DNA from 3 places in the Bacillus paranthracis genome. Region 2 is predicted to be linked to each of the others. Evidence: a T-box and tRNA genes for the amino acid it is inferred to sense, from the RefSeq annotation. Region 2 holds a T-box; the other regions hold tRNA genes.
What was found. The T-box of region 2 lies ahead of argS (arginine--tRNA ligase). A T-box ahead of a tRNA ligase gene usually reads a tRNA of that ligase, here a tRNA-Arg.
Positions count from the first base shown of each region.

Region 1: it encodes a tRNA-Arg, which carries the amino acid that the T-box ahead of argS (arginine--tRNA ligase) is inferred to sense. The anticodon was not compared.
Region 3: it encodes a tRNA-Arg, which carries the amino acid that the T-box ahead of argS (arginine--tRNA ligase) is inferred to sense. The anticodon was not compared.

Region 1 covers NZ_CP101135.1:780,204-786,823, reverse strand. The annotation lists gene NLJ82_RS03965 (SH3 domain-containing protein) at 1-1,108, shown strand, start outside; gene NLJ82_RS03960 (hypothetical protein) at 1,114-1,452, shown strand; gene NLJ82_RS03955 (DUF3965 domain-containing protein) at 1,677-2,828, opposite strand; gene NLJ82_RS03950 (CBS domain-containing protein) at 3,123-3,542, opposite strand; tRNA gene NLJ82_RS03945 (tRNA-Glu) at 3,673-3,744, opposite strand; tRNA gene NLJ82_RS03940 (tRNA-Asn) at 3,746-3,820, opposite strand; tRNA gene NLJ82_RS03935 (tRNA-Ile) at 3,829-3,905, opposite strand; tRNA gene NLJ82_RS03930 (tRNA-Trp) at 3,916-3,986, opposite strand; tRNA gene NLJ82_RS03925 (tRNA-Thr) at 3,993-4,065, opposite strand; tRNA gene NLJ82_RS03920 (tRNA-Phe) at 4,075-4,150, opposite strand; tRNA gene NLJ82_RS03915 (tRNA-Asp) at 4,160-4,235, opposite strand; tRNA gene NLJ82_RS03910 (tRNA-Met) at 4,239-4,315, opposite strand; tRNA gene NLJ82_RS03905 (tRNA-Ser) at 4,343-4,435, opposite strand; tRNA gene NLJ82_RS03900 (tRNA-Ser) at 4,487-4,579, opposite strand; tRNA gene NLJ82_RS03895 (tRNA-Ala) at 4,600-4,672, opposite strand; tRNA gene NLJ82_RS03890 (tRNA-Pro) at 4,688-4,761, opposite strand; tRNA gene NLJ82_RS03885 (tRNA-Arg) at 4,772-4,845, opposite strand; tRNA gene NLJ82_RS03880 (tRNA-Leu) at 4,849-4,937, opposite strand; tRNA gene NLJ82_RS03875 (tRNA-Gly) at 4,954-5,028, opposite strand; tRNA gene NLJ82_RS03870 (tRNA-Leu) at 5,058-5,138, opposite strand; tRNA gene NLJ82_RS03865 (tRNA-Lys) at 5,153-5,228, opposite strand; tRNA gene NLJ82_RS03860 (tRNA-Gln) at 5,233-5,307, opposite strand; tRNA gene NLJ82_RS03855 (tRNA-Tyr) at 5,319-5,402, opposite strand; tRNA gene NLJ82_RS03850 (tRNA-Val) at 5,411-5,486, opposite strand; rRNA gene rrf (5S ribosomal RNA) at 5,492-5,607, opposite strand; rRNA gene NLJ82_RS03840 (23S ribosomal RNA) at 5,709-6,620, opposite strand, start outside.
Region 2 covers NZ_CP101135.1:2,089,152-2,097,696, forward strand. The annotation lists gene NLJ82_RS10655 (thiol-disulfide oxidoreductase DCC family protein) at 3-386, shown strand; gene NLJ82_RS10660 (BrxA/BrxB family bacilliredoxin) at 470-904, shown strand; gene NLJ82_RS10665 (class I SAM-dependent methyltransferase) at 954-1,730, shown strand; T-box leader at 1,771-1,984, shown strand; gene argS (arginine--tRNA ligase) at 2,030-3,718, shown strand; gene NLJ82_RS10675 (class I SAM-dependent methyltransferase) at 3,894-4,772, shown strand; gene NLJ82_RS10680 (bacteriocin-processing peptidase family protein) at 5,152-8,545, shown strand, end outside.
Region 3 covers NZ_CP101135.1:4,615,571-4,629,507, reverse strand. The annotation lists rRNA gene NLJ82_RS24040 (23S ribosomal RNA) at 1-1,845, shown strand, start outside; rRNA gene rrf (5S ribosomal RNA) at 1,948-2,063, shown strand; tRNA gene NLJ82_RS24030 (tRNA-Val) at 2,068-2,143, shown strand; tRNA gene NLJ82_RS24025 (tRNA-Thr) at 2,148-2,223, shown strand; tRNA gene NLJ82_RS24020 (tRNA-His) at 2,233-2,308, shown strand; tRNA gene NLJ82_RS24015 (tRNA-Leu) at 2,331-2,411, shown strand; tRNA gene NLJ82_RS24010 (tRNA-Gly) at 2,441-2,515, shown strand; tRNA gene NLJ82_RS24005 (tRNA-Leu) at 2,532-2,620, shown strand; tRNA gene NLJ82_RS24000 (tRNA-Arg) at 2,624-2,697, shown strand; tRNA gene NLJ82_RS23995 (tRNA-Pro) at 2,708-2,781, shown strand; tRNA gene NLJ82_RS23990 (tRNA-Ala) at 2,798-2,870, shown strand; tRNA gene NLJ82_RS23985 (tRNA-Met) at 2,891-2,967, shown strand; tRNA gene NLJ82_RS23980 (tRNA-Ile) at 2,972-3,048, shown strand; tRNA gene NLJ82_RS23975 (tRNA-Ser) at 3,066-3,158, shown strand; tRNA gene NLJ82_RS23970 (tRNA-Met) at 3,186-3,262, shown strand; tRNA gene NLJ82_RS23965 (tRNA-Asp) at 3,264-3,339, shown strand; tRNA gene NLJ82_RS23960 (tRNA-Phe) at 3,352-3,427, shown strand; tRNA gene NLJ82_RS23955 (tRNA-Thr) at 3,442-3,517, shown strand; tRNA gene NLJ82_RS23950 (tRNA-Lys) at 3,528-3,603, shown strand; tRNA gene NLJ82_RS23945 (tRNA-Gly) at 3,617-3,687, shown strand; tRNA gene NLJ82_RS23940 (tRNA-Ile) at 3,698-3,774, shown strand; tRNA gene NLJ82_RS23935 (tRNA-Asn) at 3,782-3,856, shown strand; tRNA gene NLJ82_RS23930 (tRNA-Ser) at 3,864-3,954, shown strand; tRNA gene NLJ82_RS23925 (tRNA-Glu) at 3,961-4,032, shown strand; gene NLJ82_RS23920 (L-lactate dehydrogenase) at 4,688-5,632, shown strand; gene NLJ82_RS23915 (S8 family serine peptidase) at 5,812-10,035, opposite strand; gene NLJ82_RS23910 (CalY family protein) at 10,068-10,673, opposite strand; gene glgB (1,4-alpha-glucan branching protein GlgB) at 11,144-13,081, shown strand; gene glgC (glucose-1-phosphate adenylyltransferase) at 13,029-13,937, shown strand, end outside.

The DNA of each region.
Region 1 (6,620 bases), 1.3 Mb from region 2:
ACTTCCTTCTATGGGAGAAACAAATGTACAAACAGCCAACGCTGAACAATTATCTAATGTGAAAACTGGATATGTCAAAGTCGATCAAGTAGCCTTACATACAAAAGATAACGCAAATAGCTCATCAATTGATACAATTCGCTTTAATACGAAAGTGAATATACTTGAAACAACTAATGGCTGGTATAAAGTATCTGTTAATAATAAAGTAGGTTACGTACAAAAAGATTCTATTCTACTAAAAAACAAACTTCAATCTAATAATCAATATATCGTCAATGCCAATGCATTAAACGTTCGTTCTGAACCTAATTTAGAATCTTCAATTTTAGATGTATTACCAAATGGGAAATTCATTACTATTCAAGAAGAACAAGGTGAATGGTATAAAATTTTACATAATGGCAAAACAGGTTACGTACAAAAGGCATTCGTATCTAATGGTTCACAGCCTTTAGTAAAAGGCATCACAGTTCAAAATAATACGAAATACACAGTTGCAACACCTAAACTTAATGTGCGTAGCAACGCTAGTACAAGTAGCGCACTACTTGGTTCATTACAAAATGGTACACAATTACAAGTAGTGGAAACTGTAGGAACTTGGTATAAAATTCGTTTTGGCACAGGATACGGATATGTGGCAAAGCATTATGTAGTGCAAAATCAAACGCAATCACAAGCTCAAACGACTCAACCTACTTCCATTCCAGCCGTTTTCAAATTCCCTACTCAAGGAAAAATTAGCTCAACATTTGATATGCGCTGGGAACAAATGCATTATGGTATAGATATCGCAGCTCAGGGTAATGTCTCTATCCAGGCTGCTGCGGCAGGTAAAGTCGTGAAATCATATTATTCAGCTAGCTATGGCAATGTTGTGTTCATCGCCCATCAAATAAACGGGAAATTATATACAACAGTCTATGCTCACATGAAAGATCGCACTGTACAAGCTGGTGATCAAGTACAAGCTGGACAATTAGTAGGTCATATGGGAAACACAGGTCATTCATACGGGCAACATCTTCATTTTGAATTACACAATGGAGAATGGAATTTTGAAAAAACAAATGCAGTAAACCCACTGCCATATTTAGTTAGGTAAATTGTATGCCACGCAATATCAATATACCTCTCTTAATTGAATACTTAGCCTTTTTAGGCCTAATCTGTTGCTTAGTAATTTATAATACAAATACTGTATTTTTATCTATTATCATTGCTTTTGTTGCTTTAGAAATTATGATGGAAGCTTTTCAAGTTCAACTAAAACAAAAAATTGCCCATATTTATAATGCCATTTTTCTATTAAGTGCTTTAATAACAAATATTATTAGTAATAGTTTTTATTTATCTACCGTATTTCCCGTATTTTTTATGGCTGTTTTATTATTCATAGCTAGATACATTCATGTCCCTAATAACAAAAAACACGAACAAGAAGCTTAGAAAGAGGAGACACTGTGTACCAATCTTTCAAAGATAATCCGATAAAATATATATTGAATTTATATAAAAAAACAAATACTTTTTTTGGTATACAAGGAAGCTATACGGCACAATTTCTCCTTTATGGAATGTTATTTCTCGTCTTAATTACATTCTCCTTGCTTTACTAATAAAAAAAGGATCTCACAATTGAGATCCTTTTTAATTTATATAGAAAGTGCTCTTTATCCACAAGCATATTTTTCATAAATAAAGCTAAGATTATATTTTTTCTCTAAGCTCATTCTTTGTTCATCATCACACCAATAGAACAGAATATCATGAATCGTTGCATAACGCTTATTTTTAAGAAACAGTTTAAAGAAAGATGGTAAACAGTCATGTAATTGTATAAATATATAATTGCGTAATATTTCTTCTTTATATTTAATGCCCTTACAAATATACAATAATTCTTCACAATAATATGCATGTTGTGGAACTTGGATCATTTCAAAAAATGGCACATATGATAATAATTTTCCAATAAAATGATCATATCGATCCATTATTCCTATCGTCATATGCTCCATCATATCTTTCATTACATATAAATAATCATCTACATGAGTAGTCTTGAGTGGGTCTAATCGATCTGAAATTTGAGAAAGTACAGCCCTTTGGCAAGCTAACACCGCTTGACTAGGTCCATAATATGATAGAAAGTCTGTACACTTACGATACTTTCGTAATAAATCATATGTATATAAGTCATAAACAAAAGTATTACAATACATCGCTAAACTCATCATATCACTATTTAATTGCTCTTTTGATAGTGACTTAGCTCTCTTACACATATAAAAAAATGTAAATTCTAATACTTCTTTATGGGATAATAAATGTTTACAGTCTGTTATACATTTCTCATTAAATTTAACTCTATCCCAAATTTCTACATCTCCATCAGTTAATTCACCAATACGATATTTAATTATTAAATAGTTTAAAGCAACCGCCTGCGTCAAAAGATCCCACGTTTCATATTCCAATGAAGTATGAACAAACTCAGCTAGCCCTTGAGTTACCATAAAAGTATTCGCTTCTTCATACCAACCAATTTCTTGGCATAAGCGAAGAATACGTACTAAAGTTGGAATTTCGTCTTTATGAAATTGCGGTAAATTCTTTGCTTTATTCATTCCATATACGATAAATGCCGCTAAATTTTCTTCTTTATAAAATTCTTTTTCTTTCCACACTAATATAGTTCGTTCTTTCCCTTCACCTTTTGGATGACAAGGTACAAGCAAAGAAAATAATTCAGCGAAATTATTTGGTTCTATATATGTATCTGTAACCAAATTCCAATTTGGATCGCGCTGTACAGCCTTCATATAATTCCCCTTCCCTTTTATCTACATAGGAAATATTAATCCATTATCACATCATTAACAATGAATATTGTTATATTCGAAATCAATCATAATACTTATATCTATCAGTATATCATTTTTTCTCTTATTTATAATTAGGAATGACAAATTTAAATAAACTGTCGAAATTACTAACTGTATACTTATTATATAATGGCTCAGATACATCATGCTAACATATTAGCTTAACCCTATATACTAGAATAATGTATCTGATTTTTATACGTAACGTATTACACTAATTAAAGTCTCACTTCATTCCGTATGCTCTGATATTTCACTTAAAGCAAATCCCGCTTGATCATCTGCCGATTCTTTTATAGCTAAATCTCCTAGTGCTAACATCCCAACGAGTTGACCACTCTCAACTACTGGCAATCGTCTAATTTGATACTGTGCCATTAACTCTGTAGCCTTTTCAATAGGATCATCTGGAGAAACTGAAACAATGTTTTTTGTCATTACATTTGTAATTTTATTAGATCCAGGATGTTTTTCAGCAATCCCTCGAACAACTAAATCTCGGTCCGTAACAAGACCAACAACTTGTTCATTTTCAACAACCGGGATCAATCCAATCGATTCTTCTTTCATCTTTACAGCAGCTTCATATACATTGTCTAACGGTGTACACTGTACAATATGAGTGCTCATCAAGTCTCTCACTCGTGTCATTTGTATCTCCTCCTTTTTATACATACCATAGCTTTTCCTAAATCCCTTTATTTATTTCAGGAAAATCAGTTGATAAAGGAGAATGAACGCACAATAAAAAAGAGTCAGCAATATGCTGACTCTTTTTTTATGACCCGTACGGGATTCGAACCCGTGTTACCGCCGTGAAAGGGCGGTGTCTTAACCACTTGACCAACGGGCCATGGCTCCGCAGGTAGGACTCGAACCTACGACCGATCGGTTAACAGCCGATAGCTCTACCACTGAGCTACTGCGGAATAATATATGGTGGGCCTAAATGGACTCGAACCATCGACCTCACGCTTATCAGGCGTGCGCTCTAACCAGCTGAGCTATAGGCCCATATACTTTACAGGGGCAGTAGGAATCGAACCCACACTGGAGGTTTTGGAGACCTCAGTTCTACCTTTAAACTATGCCCCTAAAGGATGCCGACTAGAGGACTTGAACCCCCAACCTACTGATTACAAGTCAGTTGCTCTACCAATTGAGCTAAGTCGGCATAAAAAAATGGTGGCTCGGGACGGAATCGAACCGCCGACACGAGGATTTTCAGTCCTCTGCTCTACCGACTGAGCTACCGAGCCAAACATAAATGGCGGTCCCGACCGGGGTCGAACCGGCGATCTCCTGCGTGACAGGCAGGCATGTTAACCACTACACCACGGGACCATTTGGTTGCGGGGACAGGATTTGAACCTGCGACCTTCGGGTTATGAGCCCGACGAGCTACCGTGCTGCTCCACCCCGCGATGATAAAATATTTACTTTATAAAAAATGGAGGAGGTAGAGGGATTCGAACCCCCGCGCGACTCTCGCCGCCTGTCGGTTTTCAAGACCGATCCCTTCAGCCGAACTTGGGTATACCTCCATGAAGGAAAAAATATTTTATTATTTATGTCTAAACCATTTTAAAAGAAAATGGAGGAGGTAGAGGGATTCGAACCCCCGCGCGATTCTCACCGCCTGTCGGTTTTCAAGACCGATCCCTTCAGCCGAACTTGGGTATACCTCCGAGACATATAATAAATAAAGTGGAGCCTAGCGGGATCGAACCGCTGACCTCCTGCGTGCAAGGCAGGCGCTCTCCCAGCTGAGCTAAGGCCCCATGTTTTTGGGAATATCGGGAAGACAGGATTTGAACCTGCGACCCCCTGGTCCCAAACCAGGTGCTCTACCAAGCTGAGCCACTTCCCGTTATTAAAAGCGCGCCCGAGAGGAGTCGAACCCCTAACCTCTTGATCCGTAGTCAAACGCTCTATCCAATTGAGCTACGGGCGCATATGGTGCCGAGGGCGGGGGTCGAACCCGCACGGTGGTCACCCACCGCAGGATTTTAAGTCCTGTGCGTCTGCCTGTTCCGCCACCCCGGCATGTCATATTGAAAATTGGAGCGGAAGACGGGATTCGAACCCGCGACCCCAACCTTGGCAAGGTTGTATTCTACCACTGAACTACTTCCGCAAGACATGTATGAGTTATTTTATTAAAAGTGCGGGTGAAGGGAGTCGAACCCCCACGCCAAAGGCGCTAGATCCTAAGTCTAGTGCGTCTGCCAATTCCGCCACACCCGCATATTTTGTTAAAATGGTGAGCCATGAAGGACTCGAACCTTCGACCCTCTGATTAAAAGTCAGATGCTCTACCAACTGAGCTAATGGCTCTTAATGGCTGGGCTAGCTGGATTCGAACCAGCGCATGACGGAGTCAAAGTCCGTTGCCTTACCGCTTGGCTATAGCCCATTAATTAAGAATGGTGGAGGGGGGCAGATTCGAACTGCCGAACCCGAAGGAGCGGATTTACAGTCCGCCGCGTTTAGCCACTTCGCTACCCCTCCGACATATATGGTGGAGGATGACGGGATCGAACCGCCGACCCCCTGCTTGTAAGGCAGGTGCTCTCCCAGCTGAGCTAATCCTCCATTTTGCCTGGCAACGTCCTACTCTCACAGGGACAAGGTCCCAACTACCATCGGCGCTAGAGAGCTTAACTTCCGTGTTCGGTATGGGAACGGGTGTGACCTCTCTGCCATCATTACCAGACTCTATTCATTTAAGACAAGAATCATTATAACTTATTTAACTTTAAAAGTCAACAAGTTTTTTATATTCTTTCAAAACTAGATAACATTGCTTCATATTATATGGTTAAGTCCTCGATCTATTAGTATTCGTCAGCTCCACATGTCACCATGCTTCCACCTCGAACCTATCAACCTGATCATCTTTCAGGGATCTTACTAGCTTACGCTATGGGAAATCTCATCTTGAGGGGGGCTTCATGCTTAGATGCTTTCAGCACTTATCCCTTCCGCACATAGCTACCCAGCTATGCCCTTGGCAGAACAACTGGTACACCAGCGGTGCGTCCATCCCGGTCCTCTCGTACTAAGGACAGCTCCTCTCAAATTTCCTACGCCCACGACGGATAGGGACCGAACTGTCTCACGACGTTCTGAACCCAGCTCGCGTACCGCTTTAATGGGCGAACAGCCCAACCCTTGGGACCGACTACAGCCCCAGGATGCGATGAGCCGACATCGAGGTGCCAAACCTCCCCGTCGATGTGGACTCTTGGGGGAGATAAGCCTGTTATCCCCGGGGTAGCTTTTATCCGTTGAGCGATGGCCCTTCCATGCGGAACCACCGGATCACTAAGCCCGACTTTCGTCCCTGCTCGACTTGTAGGTCTCGCAGTCAAGCTCCCTTATGCCTTTGCACTCTACGAATGATTTCCAACCATTCTGAGGGAACCTTTGGGCGCCTCCGTTACACTTTAGGAGGCGACCGCCCCAGTCAAACTGCCCACCTGACACTGTCTCCCGGGTCGATAAGACCCGTAGGTTAGAATTTCAATACAGTCAGGGCGGTATCCCACCAGCGCCTCCACCGAAGCTAGCGCTCCGGTTTCAAAGGCTCCCGCCTATCCTGTACAAACTGTACCAAAATTCAATATCAGGCTACAGTAAAGCTCCACGGGGTCTTTCCGTCCTGTCGCGGGTAACCTGCATCTTCACAGGTACTATAATTTCACCGAGTCTCTGGTTGAGACAGTG
Region 2 (8,545 bases):
GTATGATTGTTTTCTATGATAGTTGGTGTCCGATGTGTACGGCGGTTGCAGAACGTACGAAGAAATTAGATAAAAAGGGTAAGGTGAAATTTGTTTCATTTCGAGATGAAGATGTAGTTGAGAAGTATGAACTTTCTCAAGAACTACAAAGTAAGATGGAACAAAGATTGTATATTTTTAAAAATAATAAATGGTATGACGGCATTCATAGTATATATGTATTAGCAAAGGCCGTTCCATCTTATTGGTTTGCCGTGCCTTTTATAAAGTTATCTATCGTACTTGGATTTGGAAGTAAAGTATACGATTATATCGCTAACAATAGAAAACTTGTTCCAGTGGGACATTGCCGCGGTGGGGTTTGTGAAATCCCTACAAAAAAATAAAATCATCGTTATCTTTCTTTTGCACCTATTAATAGAGCGTGATATGATGAATTTGGAATGAAAGTTGAAGGAGAGATTACAAGATGTCAAATGCTTATGAAGAATACATGCGCCAAATGGTAATCCCAATGCGCCAAGAGTTAGTGCGTTCTGGGTTTGAAGAGTTAACTACAGAAGAAGCTGTAACAGAATTTATGGAAAACGTAACAGGTACAACTTTAGTAGTTGTAAACTCTGTTTGTGGTTGTGCAGCTGGTTTAGCACGTCCATCAGCAGGTCAAGCGGTTGTTCGTGCTGAAAAACAACCTGATCATCTTGTAACTGTATTCGCAGGTCAAGATAAAGATGCTACTGCAAAAATGCGTGAATACTTCGGAGAAATTCCTCCGTCTTCACCATCTATGGCATTGTTAAAAGGAAAAGAAGTTGTTCACTTCATTCACCGTCATGAAATTGAAGGTGCAACTATGGACGAAATTATTACGAATTTAGAACAAGCTTTCGAAAAGAATTGCTAAAGAAGGGGGAGAGTAAATCTCCCTCTTTTCTTTATATAGAGGTGAAAAAATGATAGTAACAACAGCAGGAAGAACGAACAAAGAAATGACAGCTTATGCAAACAGGGTAGCAGCAGAATTAAATGCTTCTTTCGTTAAACGTAATGACATACCAGTACATAAGCTGCATGAACAGTATGAACAAGATGTACTTGTCGTAGGGAAGAACCGATTAGCTATTTATCCAAAAGGTACGGAAGAATCGTTTTTCTTTCATCCGAACTCAGCGATGTTTCGTGTGAAAAGGTTAATGCGCGGAGAACATGATCCGTTTGTACAAGCCACGCAATTAGAGAGAGGAATGACAGTGTTAGATTGTACGCTCGGGATGGCATCAGATAGTATTGTAGCTAGTTATATTGTTGGTGAAAGCGGAAAAGTAACAGGACTTGAAGGCAATGAGTATATGGCTTATATTATGGAAAATGGTTTGAAAACATGGTCTTCATCTGTTTCTGAAATTGATGAAGCAATGCAACGAATTGATGTAAAGCAAACGGAGCACTTCGCATTTTTAAAACAATGTGAAGATAATAGCTATGACATCGTTTATCTCGATCCGATGTTTGAAGAAACTGTCATAGAATCTGACGGAATTAAAGGATTAAAACATTTCGCTTTGTATCATGATATTACTGATGAAACAATTGCGGAGGCGAAGCGAGTGGCGAGAAAGCGTGTCGTATTAAAAGATCATTTCCGTAGTTCTAGATTTGAAAAACACAATTTTCACGTATACAAAAGAAAAAGTGCTAAGTTTCACTTTGGTGTAATTGACCCTTGCTAATTGTTTGAAAAGATGTATAATAAGCAATAATTAATTAAATATACTGTCTGTGATGAAGAGAGTAGTCTTTTTTAGAAGGAAAGCGAGCTAGGGATGGTGTGAGCCTAGTGCGGAAGAAAAGATGAAGCGCACTTCGGAGATGCTTCTTGAACGAATAGTAGAGTAAGCCGAGGCCCCCTGTCCTCGTTATAAACGGGAAAGTGGTTCGTAATGAACAACAAGGGTGGTACCACGGGTTCAAACTCGTCTCTTTTTTAGAGACGAGTTTTTTGTATTTTAAAAATGAAGGAGGTTGTAGCATGGATTATAAAAAGCAGTTTGCAGAAAGTTTATCTAATATTTTTACGAATGAATTAACGCAACAGCAAATTTTAGATTTAATTGAAACACCGAAACAAGATGAATTCGGAGATGCAGCGTTCCCATGCTTTTCATTAGCGAAGCAATATAAAAAAGCACCGGCTATTATTGCAAAGGAAGTTGCACAGAAATTAAGTGATCCGTTTTTTGCGAAAGTAGAGGCTGTTGGTCCTTACGTAAATGTCTTTTTTAATCGTGAAACGGTAAGTGATACAGTATTAAAAACGATTTTAGCGGAGAAAGAAGAGTACGGTCACAATCATTTTGGATATGAAAAAACGGTCGTTATCGATTATTCCTCTCCTAATATCGCAAAGCCATTTTCAATGGGGCATTTACGCTCTACAATGATAGGAAATTCATTGAAACATATCGCTGAAAAATGTGGCTATGAAGTTGTAGGAATTAATTATATTGGAGACTGGGGAACACAGTTTGGAAAGTTAATTACAGCTTATAAAAAATGGGGAAATGAAGCAGTAGTGAAAGAGGATCCAATACGTGAATTATTTAAGTTATATGTTCAATTTCATGAAGAGGTAAAAGACGACGAAGAATTAGAAGAAGAAGGACGCGCTTGGTTTAAGAAATTAGAAGAAGGTGATGAAGAAGCTGTTGAGCTTTGGAATTGGTTCCGCCACGAATCCTTAAAAGAATTTTCTCGTATTTATGAACTTCTCGGTGTGGAATTTACTAATTTTCAAGGAGAAGCTTTTTATAATAATTTAATGGAAGACTTTATTGGGATTTTAGAGGAACATGATTTACTTGAAGAGTCAGAAGGCGCATTAGTCGTTAATTTAGAAGAAGAGGGAATGCCACCTTGCTTAATTAGAAAATCAGATGGTGCGACGATTTATGCAACGCGTGACTTAACAGCAGCGCTATATCGTCAAAACACATTTGGTTTTGATAAAGCGTTATACGTAGTTGGCCCGGAACAAAGTTTACACTTCAATCAATTTTTCACTGTATTAAAAAAGTTGGGCTACACTTGGGTTGACGGCATGGAACATGTACCGTTTGGGTTCATTTTAAAAGATGGTAAGAAAATGTCGACACGTAAAGGAAGAGTTATTTTACTAGAAGAAGTACTTGAGGAAGCAATCGAACTTGCAAAACAAAATATTGAAGAGAAAAATCCGAATTTAAAACAGAAAGAAGAAGTAGCAAAGCAAGTCGGTGTAGGCGCAGTTATCTTCCACGATTTAAAAAATGAGCGTATGCATAATATTGAATTCTCATTAGAAAATATGCTGAAATTTGAAGGGGAAACAGGCCCATATGTACAATACACACATGCACGTGCTTGCTCTATTTTAAGAAAAGAAAGCGTAGAATTTGAAACGTGTACGTTTGCATTAAAAGATGATCATAGCTGGAGCGTTGTAAAATTACTTAATAAATTCCCACAAGTAATTGAAATAGCCTTCAACAAAAATGAACCATCGGTTATTTCGAAATACGTATTAGATGTGGCACAATCGTTTAATAAATATTATGGAAATGTGCGTATATTAAATGAAAACGCCGAAAAAGACAGTAGACTAGCATTAGTGTATGCTGTGACGGTTGTATTAAAAGAGGGATTACGTTTACTTGGGGTGGAGGCACCTGAGGAGATGTAACATAAAAAGGTGTATATATCATTACAGATATGTATGCCTTTTTTATTTTGTATAGGAACGGTGTAAGCAGTATTTTCACATTATCAAAACTATATTTGAAGGATTGTTTAAAGCATAGGAATGTTTTTATTAAATGGAGAATTGTAATAGGTGTATATAAAAGGAGGCGTTAAACTTGGAAACGTACGATTGGAACAGTAAACTAGCGTATTTAAAGAATACGAGAGATCTATATTACAATGACGATTATGTAAGTTTTTTAGTAAATACAGTTTGGAGAATCACTAAGCCAGTACATATCGTTGATTACGGTTGTGGAAATGGTTATTTAGGCTTAATATTAATGCCATTACTTCCAAAAGGATCAAAGTATACAGGCATTGATAGCGGGGGAACATTAATAGCGGAAGCGAGAGAGTTGTTTCGTTTACTTCCGTATGATTCAGAATTTCTTGAAGGAGATGCTACAGAAATTGAACTGAACGATAAATACGATATAGCAATCTGTCATGCTTTCTTATTACATATGACTACTCCAGAAACAATGCTACAAAAAATGATACATTCAGTTAAAAAGGGCGGAAAAATAATCTGTTTTGAACCACATTGGATATCAAATATGTCTTCATACTTTTTAGATGGGGAGAATCAATCGGAATTTATTAGGTTAGGCACTTTGCAGAAGTTATTTGAAAGTGACACACAGAGAAGCGGAAAAGATGGAAATATTGGTATGAAAATACCGATATATTTAAGTGAATTAGGCGTGGAAAATATTGAATGTAGAGTAAGTGATAAAGTGAACTTTTTAGATTCTAATATGCACCATCATGGTAAAGCGAAGTTGTATCATTCATTAAAGGAAGAGGGGATTGCGGGGAATCCAGGTGATAAACAGCAATTTATAGGACATTTAATAGACAGAGGATTAACATATGATGATGCGCTAGCTCAATATGAAGCTGAACTACGATTTTTTAAAGCATTTCATATACATTCTTCATTAGTGTACGCTCCGAATATGAAAATTACATTTGGTGAAATAGTATGTTAATAGGTAGTAATACGATGAAACATGTCGCTGAATGTCGATAAGTCGATATTCGACATATAATCGCTGATATATTTTAAGAATCGGTCGATATATTTTGAAAATCGCCGATAAAATGAAAGAATCGCTGATATATTTGAATTATCGCCGATATAATTTCATGTACTGATTTCAGCTATATAAAAATAAGATCCACATGTTACGTTATTCCATATAATCAAACAAAATACAGAGAAAAACAATCATTTTTACTATATTTTGTTATAAATTCGAATAATATTAAATAATACTATCCATTATAGGAGATTTTAGTTGAATACATACAATATGATGTGTAAAATCTAAGCAAGTAGCAGTATAAATAAATATTCGAGGTGAATACATGCTAGATTTTAAGCAGTTAGATGCTTGTTTGAAAGACAAGAGATTTATAGATGGATTACAGGAAATAAATAATGAAATTTCATATATAAAAGAAAAGAATACTTTATCTTATGTAAAGAATTGGCTTGCTAATATTCCTTCACATAAGGAGTTTGATATATTAATACGTCTTACTGATGAAGGGCTTATGCACCAATACAGTTCATTCCTCATTCGCTATGCCTATAAAAAATTCCCAAATATGAGAACGCTCTCTTTATATTGTGATGAGTTAATTGATGAGCGGAAAATTCTTGAAGCAGAACAGTTGTTAAAAGACTCATTAGAAGAGGTAAATAAAGAAGAAATTGAAGTTGATCTTTTAGCGAAAACATATTTTACTTTAGTACGATGTTTGTTGGAAATGAAACGAAATGAAGAAGCGCTAATCTATATGCAAAAAGCAGAGGAGTACAGTGAACGTGCCGTGTTTGATAAATGGGGATACGTCTATATGCATACAGGTGAATGGGAGAAAGCAGAAGAACAATTTATAGCTGGTATGCAGCATAAAGATTGTGAAGAGTTATCTACCTATTTATTATCACAGTTATATGCGAATAAAGGAGAACAAAAACGTGCATTGCAGCTAATTGATGATGCAATTGTAAAGTTCCCACAAGTACCATATTTTCATTTTGAAAAGATAAAATATGTATTAGATTTAGGGAAGTACGAAGATATGTTATCAGTAATAGATAACATAAATAAACAGCTTCCTTATCATGCGTATAAAGCTTATTTCGTACATTTACGAGCAGAAGCACTGTACAAAATGAATAAACTTGTAGATTTACAACAGTTATTAAAAGAAGAAAAAAGTTTAAAAGGGTCTTTATATCATAATTTAGAAAAAAATCCAGATGGAAAAAAGGTTCACCTGCCGATTGTTCCCATTGTACAAAAGGATAATTATTGTGTGCCGACAAGTTTAGAAATGATGTTGCAGTTATGGGGAGAAAAACGTACACAAGATGAAATAGCAGAGTTTATTTTTGATATGACAGGCTCGAAGTTTTCAGATACTGTTTCTTATTTAGACGAATTAGGTTATGAATATCGTTATTTTAAAGGGAATGTAGAAAATTATAAGAGACTGCTAGATCAGGGAATTCCCGTATTATTAAGTATAGATATTGAACATGCTTCACATGTACAAGTACTAGCTGGATATGATGATACATTGCAGGCCTTTTATGTTCAAGATCCGAACTTTATAGAGCCAGTTATTGTGGAATATAGTAAGTTACAAGAAAAATATCGTTATACAGGTTGTTTAGCAATTACGTTTGTTCCGCAAGAAAAGAAGGAACTACTATCATTTTTAAATGAAGAAGAACATCATTATTTTAAATCTATTTTTTCTTTAACAGATCATTTGGATGAACAAGATAAAGAGGGGATTCATGACTTAGTACAGTTTTTAAAAGGGACGAGTGATAATCCGAATACGTGGTTATATACGGTTAAGCATTTAGATGTTGAAGTAGATAAAGAATTTATTTTATATTGTATAGAAAAGTTAATGGAGAAATTTCCTAACTCAGATTTTGTTAAATTACATGGTGCACAGTGCTTTATTCGCCTGGAAGAGTTAGAAAAAGCCGGGCACATGCTTGCGAGTGTTGAGAAGAAAAATAATCGTGCTTTATATCATTTCATAAACGGAAGGTATGCTTTTGAGCAGGAGAGTTATATAGAAGCGATTTCAAGTTTTCGTTCCTCATTACAATTAGACGCAGATCAGCCGATTGCTTGGAGTTTCCTTGCGTTATCCTATATGTATATCGATCAATCTGATAAGGCATTGCAGTTTTCTCAAGTTGCTTTAGAACGTAGTCCAGAAAGATTTACTTTAACGAATCACGGGTTAATATTAATAGATTTAGAAAGATATGAAGAAGCGTATGAAATCTTTAACGACCTGTTAAGAGAGTATAAAAATGAGGCGCATGTATGGTATGAGCGAGCGAGATGTGCGCATCATTTAGGGAAATTACATTTAGCGATAAAAGGGCTTAAAGTAGCGATTCATTTGGATAGTAATGCACCTTACATTTATACGAAACTTTCGGAAATATACGAATCTGATTTGAAGGATGAGGAAAGTACGAAAGAAATTTTATTAAAAGGTATTGAGAATTGTGATGATAAGGCGCCTCTATATGTAAAACTGGGTGACTATCATTTTCAAAATGATAGCCTGGAAGAAGCAGAATCGTTGTATACTCGTGCTTTAGAAGAAAATCATGATGATGTTTATTCTCACTTCGGACTTACGCAAGTTTATATGGCAAGAGAACAATATAAGGAAGCAAAAGAATATATTCTCGGTATTGAAAAACAAATTGAAAAGAGCCAAGATTTTCTTATGAATGCAGGAATGGTTTTATGGGATGCTGAAGTTGAACTTGGTGGAAGTGAAGAAGGGTTTAAAGTAGCATTGTCTAAGTTAGAGAGTGGTATAAAGCAGAGCGAATATAATGTAGCAAGCGCGTTAGATGAATATGTGAACCGAATTAAAGGAACGGTATTTGTGCAGCGAGGTATAGCATTCTTAAGAACGTTACACAAAGAAAGAAATGAAGTAAGTGAATACGGTTGTTATACAGGTATTTTATATGAATCTATCGGACAGTATGGCCAAGCGATGAAAAGATATAATAAGGCGATAGAACAAAAGGAAACGGCATTACCGTATTACCGAATTGGTGAAACACTTATGGCATTAGGACAATTGACGGAAGCAAAACAGGCATATGAAACATGTTTAGAGCTTGATGGGAATTTCGTCGGTGTACATTTACAGCTTGCGGAAATATATGAAAAAGAAGAAAATCGTTCTAAAGAACAAAGTCATATGGTTCAGGCGATGAAAGAAGAGCCGCTGCATATTAATATGGAATATTTGGCGCAGCTTTCAGTAGAAATGAATCTTCAGGAAGAATTGCTGACTGAACTAGAACAATTAGTGGACGAAGTGCCTGAAACATGGCGATTAGATGCGATTGCATATGTGTATGGAGCGATGGATGAAATAGATAAAGAACAAGCACAGATTGAAGAGGCACTACGATTAGATAGTGAGCATACAGAAGTTTTATATCATTATGCAAAAGTATTATTGAAAAATAGAAATGCAAAAGCAATTGAAATTGCAATGAAGGTTATACAAAAAGATGTAAATAATGAACGTATATTTGATGTATATGTAAAAGCGATAGAACAACATAAGAAATGGTCTAACATACGAGATTTTCTTCACATATTAAAAGTAAAAAAGGCAGAAAGAAGTATGGCGTTTATGTATGCTGCATCTGCAGTTACAGAAAGATGGATTGAACGTCAACAAA
Region 3 (13,937 bases), 2.5 Mb from region 2:
TGTGGAGTTGCTTAGACAACTAGGATGTTGGCTTAGAAGCAGCCACCATTTAAAGAGTGCGTAATAGCTCACTAGTCGAGTGACTCTGCGCCGAAAATGTACCGGGGCTAAATACACCACCGAAGCTGCGGATTGATACCGAATGGTATCAGTGGTAGGGGAGCGTTCTAAGGACAGTGAAGTCAGACCGGAAGGACTGGTGGAGTGCTTAGAAGTGAGAATGCCGGTATGAGTAGCGAAAGACGGGTGAGAATCCCGTCCACCGAATGCCTAAGGTTTCCTGAGGAAGGCTCGTCCGCTCAGGGTTAGTCAGGACCTAAGCCGAGGCCGACAGGCGTAGGCGATGGACAACAGGTTGATATTCCTGTACCACCTCTTTATCGTTTGAGCAATGGAGGGACGCAGAAGGATAGAAGAAGCGTGCGATTGGTTGTGCACGTCCAAGCAGTTAGGCTGATAAGTAGGCAAATCCGCTTATCGTAAAGGCTGAGCTGTGATGGGGAAGCTCCTTATGGAGCGAAGTCTTTGATTCCCCGCTGCCAAGAAAAGCTTCTAGCGAGATAAAAGGTGCCTGTACCGCAAACCGACACAGGTAGGCGAGGAGAGAATCCTAAGGTGTGCGAGAGAACTCTGGTTAAGGAACTCGGCAAAATGACCCCGTAACTTCGGGAGAAGGGGTGCTTTCTTAACGGAAAGCCGCAGTGAATAGGCCCAAGCGACTGTTTAGCAAAAACACAGCTCTCTGCGAAGCCGTAAGGCGAAGTATAGGGGGTGACACCTGCCCGGTGCTGGAAGGTTAAGGAGAGGGGTTAGCGTAAGCGAAGCTCTGAACTGAAGCCCCAGTAAACGGCGGCCGTAACTATAACGGTCCTAAGGTAGCGAAATTCCTTGTCGGGTAAGTTCCGACCCGCACGAAAGGTGTAACGATTTGGGCACTGTCTCAACCAGAGACTCGGTGAAATTATAGTACCTGTGAAGATGCAGGTTACCCGCGACAGGACGGAAAGACCCCGTGGAGCTTTACTGTAGCCTGATATTGAATTTTGGTACAGTTTGTACAGGATAGGCGGGAGCCTTTGAAACCGGAGCGCTAGCTTCGGTGGAGGCGCTGGTGGGATACCGCCCTGACTGTATTGAAATTCTAACCTACGGGTCTTATCGACCCGGGAGACAGTGTCAGGTGGGCAGTTTGACTGGGGCGGTCGCCTCCTAAAGTGTAACGGAGGCGCCCAAAGGTTCCCTCAGAATGGTTGGAAATCATTCGTAGAGTGCAAAGGCATAAGGGAGCTTGACTGCGAGACCTACAAGTCGAGCAGGGACGAAAGTCGGGCTTAGTGATCCGGTGGTTCCGCATGGAAGGGCCATCGCTCAACGGATAAAAGCTACCCCGGGGATAACAGGCTTATCTCCCCCAAGAGTCCACATCGACGGGGAGGTTTGGCACCTCGATGTCGGCTCATCGCATCCTGGGGCTGTAGTCGGTCCCAAGGGTTGGGCTGTTCGCCCATTAAAGCGGTACGCGAGCTGGGTTCAGAACGTCGTGAGACAGTTCGGTCCCTATCCGTCGTGGGCGTAGGAAATTTGAGAGGAGCTGTCCTTAGTACGAGAGGACCGGGATGGACGCACCGCTGGTGTACCAGTTGTTCTGCCAAGGGCATAGCTGGGTAGCTATGTGCGGAAGGGATAAGTGCTGAAAGCATCTAAGCATGAAGCCCCCCTCAAGATGAGATTTCCCATAGCGTAAGCTAGTAAGATCCCTGAAAGATGATCAGGTTGATAGGTTCGAGGTGGAAGCATGGTGACATGTGGAGCTGACGAATACTAATAGATCGAGGACTTAACCATATAATATGAAGCAATGTTATCTAGTTTTGAAAGAATATAAAAAAACTTGTTGACTTTCAAAGTTAAATGAGTTACAATAATTCTTGTCTTAAATGAATACAGTCTGGTAATGATGGCAGAGAGGTCACACCCGTTCCCATACCGAACACGGAAGTTAAGCTCTCTAGCGCCGATGGTAGTTGGGACCTTGTCCCTGTGAGAGTAGGACGTTGCCAGGCAAATGGAGGATTAGCTCAGCTGGGAGAGCACCTGCCTTACAAGCAGGGGGTCGGCGGTTCGATCCCGTCATCCTCCACCATTTAGCCGACTTAGCTCAATTGGTAGAGCAACTGACTTGTAATCAGTAGGTTGGGGGTTCAAGTCCTCTAGTCGGCACCAGAAATCATGGCGGTTGTGGCGAAGTGGTTAACGCACCGGATTGTGGCTCCGGCATTCGTGGGTTCGATTCCCATCAGTCGCCCCATTTTTCTTAAATAAATTAATATGCGGGTGTGGCGGAATTGGCAGACGCACCAGACTTAGGATCTGGCGCCTTTGGCGTGGGGGTTCGACTCCCTTCACCCGCACTTTTAATTAAATAACTCATACATGTCTTGCGGAAGTAGTTCAGTGGTAGAATACAACCTTGCCAAGGTTGGGGTCGCGGGTTCGAATCCCGTCTTCCGCTCCAATTTTCAATATGACATGCCGGGGTGGCGGAACAGGCAGACGCACAGGACTTAAAATCCTGCGGTGGGTGACCACCGTGCGGGTTCGACCCCCGCCCTCGGCACCATATGCGCCCGTAGCTCAATTGGATAGAGCGTTTGACTACGGATCAAGAGGTTAGGGGTTCGACTCCTCTCGGGCGCGCTTTTATTAACGGGAAGTGGCTCAGCTTGGTAGAGCACCTGGTTTGGGACCAGGGGGTCGCAGGTTCAAATCCTGTCTTCCCGATATTCCCAAAAAACATGGGGCCTTAGCTCAGCTGGGAGAGCGCCTGCCTTGCACGCAGGAGGTCAGCGGTTCGATCCCGCTAGGCTCCACTTATTTTAATATCATTTATGGCGGTGTAGCTCAGCTGGCTAGAGCGTACGGTTCATACCCGTGAGGTCGGGGGTTCGATCCCCTCCGCCGCTACCATAAAGGACCTTTAGCTCAGCTGGTTAGAGCAGACGGCTCATAACCGTCCGGTCGTAGGTTCGAGTCCTACAAGGTCCACCATTAGAAGTTTATATCTCGGAGGTATACCCAAGTTCGGCTGAAGGGATCGGTCTTGAAAACCGACAGGCGGCGAGAGTCGCGCGGGGGTTCGAATCCCTCTACCTCCTCCATTTTTTCTTAATTAAATATTTTATCGTCGCGGGGTGGAGCAGTCTGGTAGCTCGTCGGGCTCATAACCCGAAGGTCGCAGGTTCAAATCCTGTCCCCGCAACCAAGGTCCCGTGGTGTAGTGGTTAACATGCCTGCCTGTCACGCAGGAGATCGCCGGTTCGACCCCGGTCGGGACCGCCATTTTTACATAAAGGCTCGGTAGCTCAGTCGGTAGAGCAGAGGACTGAAAATCCTCGTGTCGGCGGTTCGATTCCGTCCCGAGCCACCATTTTGAAGTCGCAAGCCGGCTTAGCTCAATTGGTAGAGCAACTGACTTGTAATCAGTAGGTTGGGGGTTCAAGTCCTCTAGCCGGCACCACTTTCAAAATGAGCCATTAGCTCAGTTGGTAGAGCATCTGACTTTTAATCAGAGGGTCGAAGGTTCGAGTCCTTCATGGCTCACCATTTACAATTTAATGCGGGTGTAGTTTAGTGGTAAAACAAGAGCCTTCCAAGCTCTGGTCGAGAGTTCGATTCTCTTCACCCGCTTTTCAATTATGGGCCTATAGCTCAGCTGGTTAGAGCGCACGCCTGATAAGCGTGAGGTCGATGGTTCGAGTCCATTTAGGCCCACCATAATTGTTCCGCAGTAGCTCAGTGGTAGAGCTATCGGCTGTTAACCGATCGGTCGTAGGTTCGAGTCCTACCTGCGGAGCCATATTTATAGAGAAGTACCCAAGTGGCTCAAGGGGCTCCCCTGCTAAGGGAGTAGATCGCGAACGCGGTGCGAGGGTTCGAATCCCTTCTTCTCTGCCAGTAATTGGCCCGTTGGTCAAGTGGTTAAGACACCGCCCTTTCACGGCGGTAACACGGGTTCGAATCCCGTACGGGTCATATTAAAAGAGATAGCATAATCTGCTATCTCTTTTTTGTTGTGTAAAAGTGATACTCAAGGTCATTAACGAAATGGCACTTAGAAATATATCATAGCTGGGAAGATCCTAAGGAATTAGTTGTAGAGTTATTAGATACAGTTGAATAATAAAATCGAAATACGGGTTGTTCAAATAAAGCATGCTGCATTAGGAACTACCGCGGAAAATAAATAATATATAGAAGAAGCTGTCTCTCAGTAGGTAATCTACTGAAGACAGCTTTTTTATGTTGTCATTATTGTCGAGTTTTGTCGGTAAGTCGATATTCCTTGTCGAATCGCCGATATAATTTGATTTACGATCGATATATTATAAAAATCGTTGATATATTTAAATAATCGTCGATATAATTTCACTTACCGATAAAACGGAACTATTTCACGTTCACAATCTAAAGAAAACGCCTCCATTGAAATGGATTCCACACCTATTCTAATAACTTTACACTCTATGTGAAAAAGTTCACAAATAGGTCATAATTTGTGAAGTAATTCACAATAATACGTGCTACAATATGAATGTAAAGAAGTTAAACAACATTAAATTAGTATTTTAATTAATTACTTAAACAATCATAAAAAAATATATGTGAACAATAGAGAGGGGAAATTACCATGAAAAAAGGTATCAATCGTGTAGTATTAGTAGGAACAGGAGCTGTAGGTTGTAGTTACGCTTACTCAATGATCAACCAAGGTGTAGCTGAAGAATTCGTATTAGTAGATGTTAATGAAGCAAAAGCAGAAGGGGAAGCAATGGACTTAAGCCATGCGGTACCATTCTCTCCATCACCAACAAAAGTTTGGAGCGGTAGCTATGCAGATTGTAAAGATGCAGATTTAGTAGTTATCACTGCTGGATTACCACAAAAGCCAGGTGAAACTCGTTTAGACTTAGTTGAGAAAAATACAAAGATCTTTAAACAAATCGTTCGCGGTATTATGGATAGCGGATTCGATGGAATCTTCTTAATCGCAACTAACCCAGTTGATATTTTAACTTACGTAACTTGGAAAGAATCTGGTCTACCAAAAGAGCGTGTAATTGGTTCTGGTACTACTTTAGACTCTGCTCGTTTCCGTTACATGTTAGGTGACTACTTAGATGTAGATCCACGTAACGTTCATGCTTACATCGTTGGTGAACACGGTGACACTGAACTTCCAGTATGGAGTCACGCTACTATCGGTGTACAAAAACTAGAAACAATCTTAGCTAACAACGAACAGTACAAACAAGAAGACTTAGACAAAATCTTCGAAAACGTACGTGATGCAGCTTACCATATCATCGAGCGTAAAGGTGCAACTTATTACGGAATCGGTATGTCACTACTTCGTGTAACTAAAGCAATCTTAAACAACGAGAACAGCGTATTAACTGTATCTGCATACCTTGAAGGTCAATACGGTGAGAAAGATGCTTACGTAGGTGTTCCAGCTGTAATTAACCGTGAAGGTGTACGTGAAATCGTAGAGCTTGAGTTAAATGAGGATGAAAAAGCGAAATTTGCTCATTCTGTAAAAGTATTAAAAGAAACAATGGCACCAGTACTATAATAATAATTGCTAAATAATCCAGAAGTGGGGAACTACTTCTTACTTCTGGATTTATATATAATTTAATATAAATTCCTTTTCCGGTTTCCCTTGTATATCCCCAATATACCCCTTTTGCTGGATCAGGGTCGTTTATAGAAAAGAGCACTCTACTTTGGGTAGAGTGCTCTTTATTATTATCATTTTTTAGGCGTTAATCCTAATTTCTTTAAAATATCTGCCAGTGTACCGCTTTTTGATTTTTCAACAGGTGTTTGTGATTTAGATGCATCGGGACCTTTTTTCAAGAAGTTCTTTTCAACGAAGCGAATATCTTTTTCGTCAACAATACCATCTTTATTTAGGTCACCGTCTTTCACAGATACTCCTTTTTTACCATAGTTGCTAGCGATAATTTCAGCATCTTTTATATCAATTACTTTATCGCCATTTACATCACCTGCAAGGTTTTCATCAAGGCGTGCATAATAATATTGGCCAAGTAGCTTACCGTCTTTTTCAGTACCAAGTTTCGTTGTTAGTCGGCTTGTTAAATGCCCTGGTACTTCTACATATAAGTTATAGTCGCGTTTATTAACAGGAAGTCCATTTAGTTTGAAGTATCCGTATTTGTCTAGTGAGCCTTCAAACTTATGACGGTAAGAATCAGTTGCATATACTTTTACGCCAAGCTTTGTATAATCGAATTTCTCATCTAAATAGCCACGTTCATTTAAGAATGCACCAGGTTTAATATTTCCTTCTACTAGTGAGTTTAAAGACATAACTGAGAATGTTTGATCTTGAAGGACACGCATTCTATTTGGCTCTGATTCACCTTGTTTCCAGTAAGCGAACACTGATAAATCTAATTGAGCATTTGCTTCATAAAATTCATCATTTTCTACCTTAAAAGTTATATCAATGAACGGGAAGTCACCATCTAATCCAGCGAAGTTTTTATCATCAATAGCCCCGCCTACTGTAACAGAACCTTCTTCTAGTTTTGATTCATTTATTTTTGCGGTTACCCCTTTTTCAGAAAGGAGTTTTTCAAAAGCAGGATTCAATTTCACATTTGCAAATTTGAAGTTCTTCTCTAGGAATTGTACGTTAAATGCCCCAGCAACGAATTGTTTTACGTGTTTCGCGTTTAGGGTTACTGTGAACTCGTCCCCTTTATATACTTCTTTTTTATCATAACTAGCCTTTGCATATTGAGCTCCTTGCGGGATAAACCAATAATTATTTACACCGCTTGGATAGTCAGGACCTGCAGTTGCATAATCGAAAATATATACGCCTGTGTTCATTGGACCTTCCACTTTAAAGGATTCAGGAGTAATGCCAACTTTAAAGTCTCCGTTTGCATTAATAGGTAAAAACTTATGCAAGTATGGAGAATAGTCATAATACATAACGCCATTCGCTTCTTGCGTAATGTTTAATCCTTTTCCTTTTAAGTAGTCAACGTTTGAATCATACACATTTCCTTTAATCCATAACGCTTTTTTACCATCTTCTACTGTGTAATTTTCTTCATTTAATTCATAAATACCAGGTTTTAATCCAGTTAATTTTACTTCTGGCGGTGTATTATCAATTACGACATAATCACCTTTCACACGTGCTTTTCCAGCTTTATCATAGCCAACAAACTCAATTGTGTAGTCTCCTTCTGGTAAGTTGATTTTCTCATCACCAATTGGTTTTGCAGGATCATTTGTAAAAGGATACACTTTTCCGTTAAAGAAGGATTCTAAGTAGTAATACACATCCGTTTTTAGGCCACTCGTGTTTAATGTTCCAATGAAGCCGAGTGCTTTATTTGTTTTCGAATCTTTCACGATAAGGTCTAACGTTTCAAGTTCGCTATTTAATTGGAATGCCCCGTGAACATATGATTCACCATATGGATTAAACTTTGATGTATCAGTTGAAATTGCTTTTCTTGATAATATGGCATTTTCAATACCAGGCTCTGATACACGAATAGAGAACGGAATTTGATACGTTTCTTCTTTATTTTTCGTATTTGTAATATGAATATATCCTTCATATCGGCCTTGTTTTACACCGGCTGGAACATTAATTTTTGCTTCAATTTCATCTGATTTACCAGCATCAAGTGTAAAAGTTTCTGGAACAGAAACTTTTACACCGTTTGCGATAGCATCGTTAATAGCAGAAGATGCTGGTGTATAAGAAATTTCTGTTTTAAATTCTTTTTTCTCTTGTTTATTATGGTTTTCCACTTTTATATTTCGTTTTTGTTCAAGAGCTTCACTGTCTTTTTGATAGAACTTCCCGAATGCAATGGATCCGGTTTCTTCTGGTACTTCAATTACTTCATCATTTACAACTGTTTTTGTTGTATCTAGCACTTTAAAACTTGTTTCCGTATGAACGGCGTTGTATGCATCTACTCGTCCAGCTCCAACTTCATATACGGAATACTTTTCTTTTAAATCATCAGCTGTGTTCATAAGAGACGCCTTTACATCGAATGGAGAGTATTCTGGGTGTTCTTGTAAAATAAGAGCAGCAACGCCCGCGATATGAGGAGAAGCCATGGATGTTCCTTGCATACGCTCATAGGAAACGTCATAGTTTTCGCCCTCTTGTGGGTCGTTAATATATTCAGGTATTGTTGAAAGTACAGCAACACCAGGCGCTGTAATATCAGGTTTAATATCATCATTTGATGTAACAGGGCCGCGTGAGCTAAAGTCTGCAAGATGATCGCCTTCTGTTTGAATGTAACTAAGTTCGCCAAAGCTAAAGGATGTATTACCTTGTTCGATTTGAGCTTTTAGTTTTTCACCGTCTTCTTTCGTTAGGCGGAATGCTGGAATGTATTTTGTACTTTCGCCAACGTAGAAAGGAATTTCTCCGTCTACATTGTTATAAATAATAACGGCTTTTGCACCTGCTTGTTTTGCATTCGCAATTTTTTCATCAAATGACAGTGTACCGCGTGCAACGAGAGCGATTTTTCCTTTTACATCTTTTTTACTAAACTCGTCAGGCGTACCAATTCCTACAGATTCAATAGGTAAAGTTTGTCCCTTGAAATCTTCTATTTTATCAGTGAAGTTTTTGCCGAATAAAATTAGGTTAGGAAATTGTAATTGTCCAGCATGACCTGATAGTTTCGGTAAGGAAATAGAGCTATCACTTGCGCCGACCGTAATTGCAAATGGAGAAGCACCTGGTGATCCGAGTGTCGCTGGATTTGGACCAGAGTTTCCAGCAGCAACGACTGTAACAACACCAGAAAGCATCGCGTTATTGACAGCGATAGACGTAGGATCAAGCGGATTGTTGCTATCGTCACCTAACGATAAGTTAATAACGTTCATACCGTCAGAAATAGATTTATCGATTGCAGCAATAATACCTGAACTAGCTCCACTTCCGTATGGACCGAGTACACGATAGTTATACAGTTCAATGTCAGGTGCAACACCTTTTACTGCGGAATCTGATTTGTTTTTCTTTTGAGCAGAAACGATACCTGCTACGTGAGTGCCGTGGGCTGTGTAGAAGGAAGAGCCACGATCATCAAATTCAGGAGCGCCAGATTGTTGCCATTCTGTATAAGTTGTTTCCATCGGATCTGCATCGTTATTAATAAAGTCCCAACCTTTTACGGAGTTTGGATCTATCCTGCTAGAGTCTTCGCCAGGTTTTGCGCGATAGCCCTTATACACGTCTTTTAGGTCAGGATGATTGTAATCAATACCTGTATCTAATACACCAACTTTAATTCCTTTTCCAGTAATGCCCTCGCTATGTAACTTATCGACCCCAATTTGCGGAATGCTATCTGTTAGTTTTTGAGGTGCTTTTTGCTCTGCTTGTTTTGGTAAATTTAGTTTCACTTCATAATCTTTCCAAATACGCTTTACAACGCCAATTCGTAACAATTCTTCTACTGTATTTGCAGGTAATGTCAGCGCAACCCCATTTATGGCATGTTTATAAGAACGTTTAATTTGTACTGACTGGAAATTCCCTGACTTTACTGATGGGCTAAATTGATAAAGGCGTTTTAGTCCTTTTTGAAATTCCTCATGCTCTTGATCAATACGCGCTTTTATATTTTCAGGAGCAGCTTGTAATCCTTTTTCTTTTTGTTTTAATTCATTAATCTTTACTGGAGCTGTTTGAAATTCTACAATGATATTTACTGGTTCAGAACTACTTGTATTAATATCTGGCGAGATAGTAAAACCAGGGTTGGCATCTAACGTTTGTAATGCCTGACGCTGTTCTTTAGAAAGTTTTGATAGTAAAGACTGGGCGTTTGAAGAGTCAATTTGATTAATAGGATTTTCAGCAAGTACATTGAACGGAAGGGCAGTTGAAAGCAGAACGCCAGCCGTGACAATTCCGGTAACAAAACGATTTTTCTTTTTCATGTATAAGCCTCCGATAATTTATATTTTAAAATTTATTTCTCCGTGCCTGGTGTTTGCTCTGCATGGAATGTCCAGTTTAGCTGTAAGGAATCACCCTGGAATTTATTTTGATCTTGTTCGTTGTCTTCGAAGGAGAAGAGCACGTGTAAATAATCTGTTTCACCAGATTTAATACCGTCTATTAAGTTATGACGTTCTAGAGAAGTAGCCACATCTTCAGGTTTCATAGTTTTTAATTCTGATAGTTTTGTTTCCCACAAAATTTCATGATCATCGTTTGGATTAGATGGCTTTCCATCATTCACTAAAAATTTGACGATGATGTGATCGCCTAAATCTTCACCATCATTATTTTTTTTTGCATCTGTAACTTCATAGGATGTTTCAAGTGCTACTTTTGCAATATCCAATGACCCTTTATTTTCAAGCGTGAAATTTTTTTCAATAAAGTCACCTGGCTTTAAATCTTTCACATCAACGATTACACTTGGATTAATAGAAAGGTCTAGTGTTCCAGCTTGAAATGAGTTACTAGATGTTTCCGAATCACTGAAGTAGGCGAATACACCGCCGAATGTAAGGGATAAGCCAAGCGTTGCTGTGACAACTCCTATTCCAACCTTTTGTTTTAATGACATAAGAAAGCCCCCCTAATTAAATTTTTATAGCGACTGTTCGTAACAAGGATAAATAAGTAAACATAGTAGTCCGCTATGAATTGTAGTTACGAAAAGTCGGTGTTCTTTATTGAGAACAAGTATATGCTTATCAATTTTCCATTTCAATACAATTGTGACGAAAAATGTTGAGAAACATTTTTTTATGACAGATTATTTTGTTGCGATTTTAAGTGGAAAATAGGATGAAAAAGAGGGTGAAGCTAATAAAATAGAGGTTGAGAAATAAATAGTAAGATGAAAGGCTAGTGAAAAATGAAGCGTTTTCAATGAATATTCGTCAAAATTCGATATTTTATATAGAAATGTGAAAAAAATTCAACATTTTTAAGAAAAAAACGTATATTTTTTATAAATGAACAAGGATATTTCAGTTTTTCGCAGAATTGGTAAAGTATAAAAAATTCTGTCATCTTAGTGAGGTGAGCATATTGAGTGTAATAAATTGTGAAGAAGTGAAACGAGATGAGTTTCATACAGAAAAGTACTATGAAAGTTATAACATCTTTGGCGCACATATTGTGACGGAAGATGAGATGCGAGGTGTACGATTTACAGTATGGGCTCCTCATGCGAAAGCAATGAGTGTTGTTGGAGATTTTAATGAATGGGATTATGAGCAACATAAGATGCTGCAAGTGACAGAAGAGGGAATTTGGTCCCTATTTATACCGCATATAGAAGAAAGAGAAATATATAAATATGCGATTGAAACGATGGCTGGTGATGTCATTCTTAAGGCAGATCCGTATGCTGTGTATGCAGAAGTAAGACCGAATACGGCATCTGTAGTTTTTGATATAAAGGGATACGAATGGAATGATAAAAACTGGAGTCGTAAGAAAAAGAAAAAATCGGTTTATAAAGAAGCGATGACAGTTTATGAATTACATTTCGGTTCTTGGAAAAAGAAAGAAGATGGAACACTGTACTCTTACAGGGAAATGGCAGAAGAACTCATTCCTTATGTGGTGGAACATCAATTTACACATATTGAAATTATGCCGCTTGTTGAGCATCCATATGATCGTTCTTGGGGATATCAAGGAACGGGATATTATGCAGCAACGAGTAGATTCGGCACACCACATGATTTGATGCATTTTGTCGATGAATGTCATAAATATGGAATCGGTGTCATTTTAGATTGGGTGCCGGGGCATTTTTGTAAAGATGCTCACGGTTTATATTTGTTTGATGGGACACCGACTTATGAATATAAAGATAAAGATGTGCAAGAAAATCCAGTATGGGGAACTGTCAACTTTGATTTAGGAAAGAGGGAAGTACGTAATTTCTTAATTTCAAATGCTTTATTTTGGATGAGATATTTCCATATTGATGGTTTCAGGGTAGATGCAGTTGCGAACATGCTGTACTGGAATAAAGAAGGACAAGAGCAAAGTAATGAGCACGCTGTTTCATTTTTACGAGAGTTAAATGAAGCTGTGTTTGCAGAGGATGAAGATTTTCTTATGACAGCAGAGGATTCAACAGCTTGGCCACTTGTAACAGCTCCAACGTATGAAGGTGGGCTTGGATTCAATTACAAATGGAATATGGGCTGGATGAATGACGTGCTGAAATATATGGAATGTGCGCCAGAGTATAGAAAATATATTCATGATAAAATGACGTTCTCTTTACTATATGCTTACTCTGAAAATTTCATATTACCGCTTTCTCATGATGAAGTCGTTCATGGGAAAAAGTCGTTATTAAATAAAATGCCAGGAGACTACTGGGATAAGTTTGCTCAACTTCGTTTATTATATGGATATTTCTTTACTCACCCAGGAAAGAAATTACTTTTCATGGGAGGAGAATTCGGGCAGTTTGATGAGTGGAAAGACCTTGAAGATTTAGATTGGAATTTACATGATTTTGAAATGCATCGTTATATGCATGATTACTTTAAAGAGCTCATAGCATTGTATAAGCGCTCCAAACCACTTTGGCAGCTTGATCATTCGCCTGAAGGTTTTCAGTGGATTGATGCTAATAATAATGAGCAAAGTATTTTCTCTTTTATCCGCCAAGGGGATAAACAAGAAGATGCGTTAGTTGTCGTATGTAATTTTACGAAAGCTACATATGAAAACTATAAAGTAGGTGTACCAGATTTCGAGTATTATAACGAGATTTTAAACAGTGATGCTGAGCAATATGGCGGATCAGGGCAAGTAAATAAGAAACGTCTTAAGGCGATTCAAGAACCGTATCATAATCAAGCAGCACATGTAGAAATTACAATTCCACCATTTGGCGTATCCATATTACGACCAGTGAAGACGAGAAAGGGGAGCAAAAAACAAGATGGCTCAAAAACAAAAGTGCGTAGCAATGTTACTAGCAGGGGGAAAAGGTAGTCGATTAAGTGCATTAACAAAAAATTTAGCCAAGCCAGCTGTTCCATTTGGTGGTAAATATCGCATTATTGATTTTACGCTAAGTAACTGCGCGAATTCTGGTATTGAAACGGTTGGGATTTTAACGCAATATCAACCACTAGAACTTCATAATTATATCGGAATTGGCAATGCGTGGGATTTAGACCGAGTAAGCGGTGGAGTCACAGTATTACCTCCTTATGCGGAGTCTTCAGGTGTGAAGTGGTACACAGGTACGGCAAGTGCCATTTATCAAAACTTAAACTATTTAAGTCAATATGAGCCAGAGTATGTTCTCATTTTATCAGGTGACCATATTTATAAAATGGATTACAGTAAAATGCTAGATTACCATATTGAGAAAGAAGCGGACGTTTCGATTTCTGTTATTGAAGTGCCTTGGGATGAAGCGAGTCGCTTTGGCATTATGAATACGAACGAAGAGATGGAGATTGTTGAATTTGAGGAGAAACCGCAATTTCCAAGAAGTAATCTTGCATCAATGGGAATTTATATTTTTAACTGGGCAATTTTGAAAGAGTATTTAGAAATGGATGCAAGAAACCCTGAATCTAGTAATGATTTCGGAAAAGATGTACTTCCGCTTTTATTAGATGAAGGGAAGAAGCTAATGGCGTATCCGTTTGAAGGATATTGGAAAGATGTTGGTACAGTGAAGAGCTTATGGGAAGCGAATATGGATTTACTGCGCGATGAAACATCACTGAATTTAAACGACCGTGACTGGCGTATTTATTCTGTTAATCCAAACGAACCACCTCAATATATTGCTGAAAAGGCAAGAGTAGAAGAATCACTTATTAACGAAGGATGC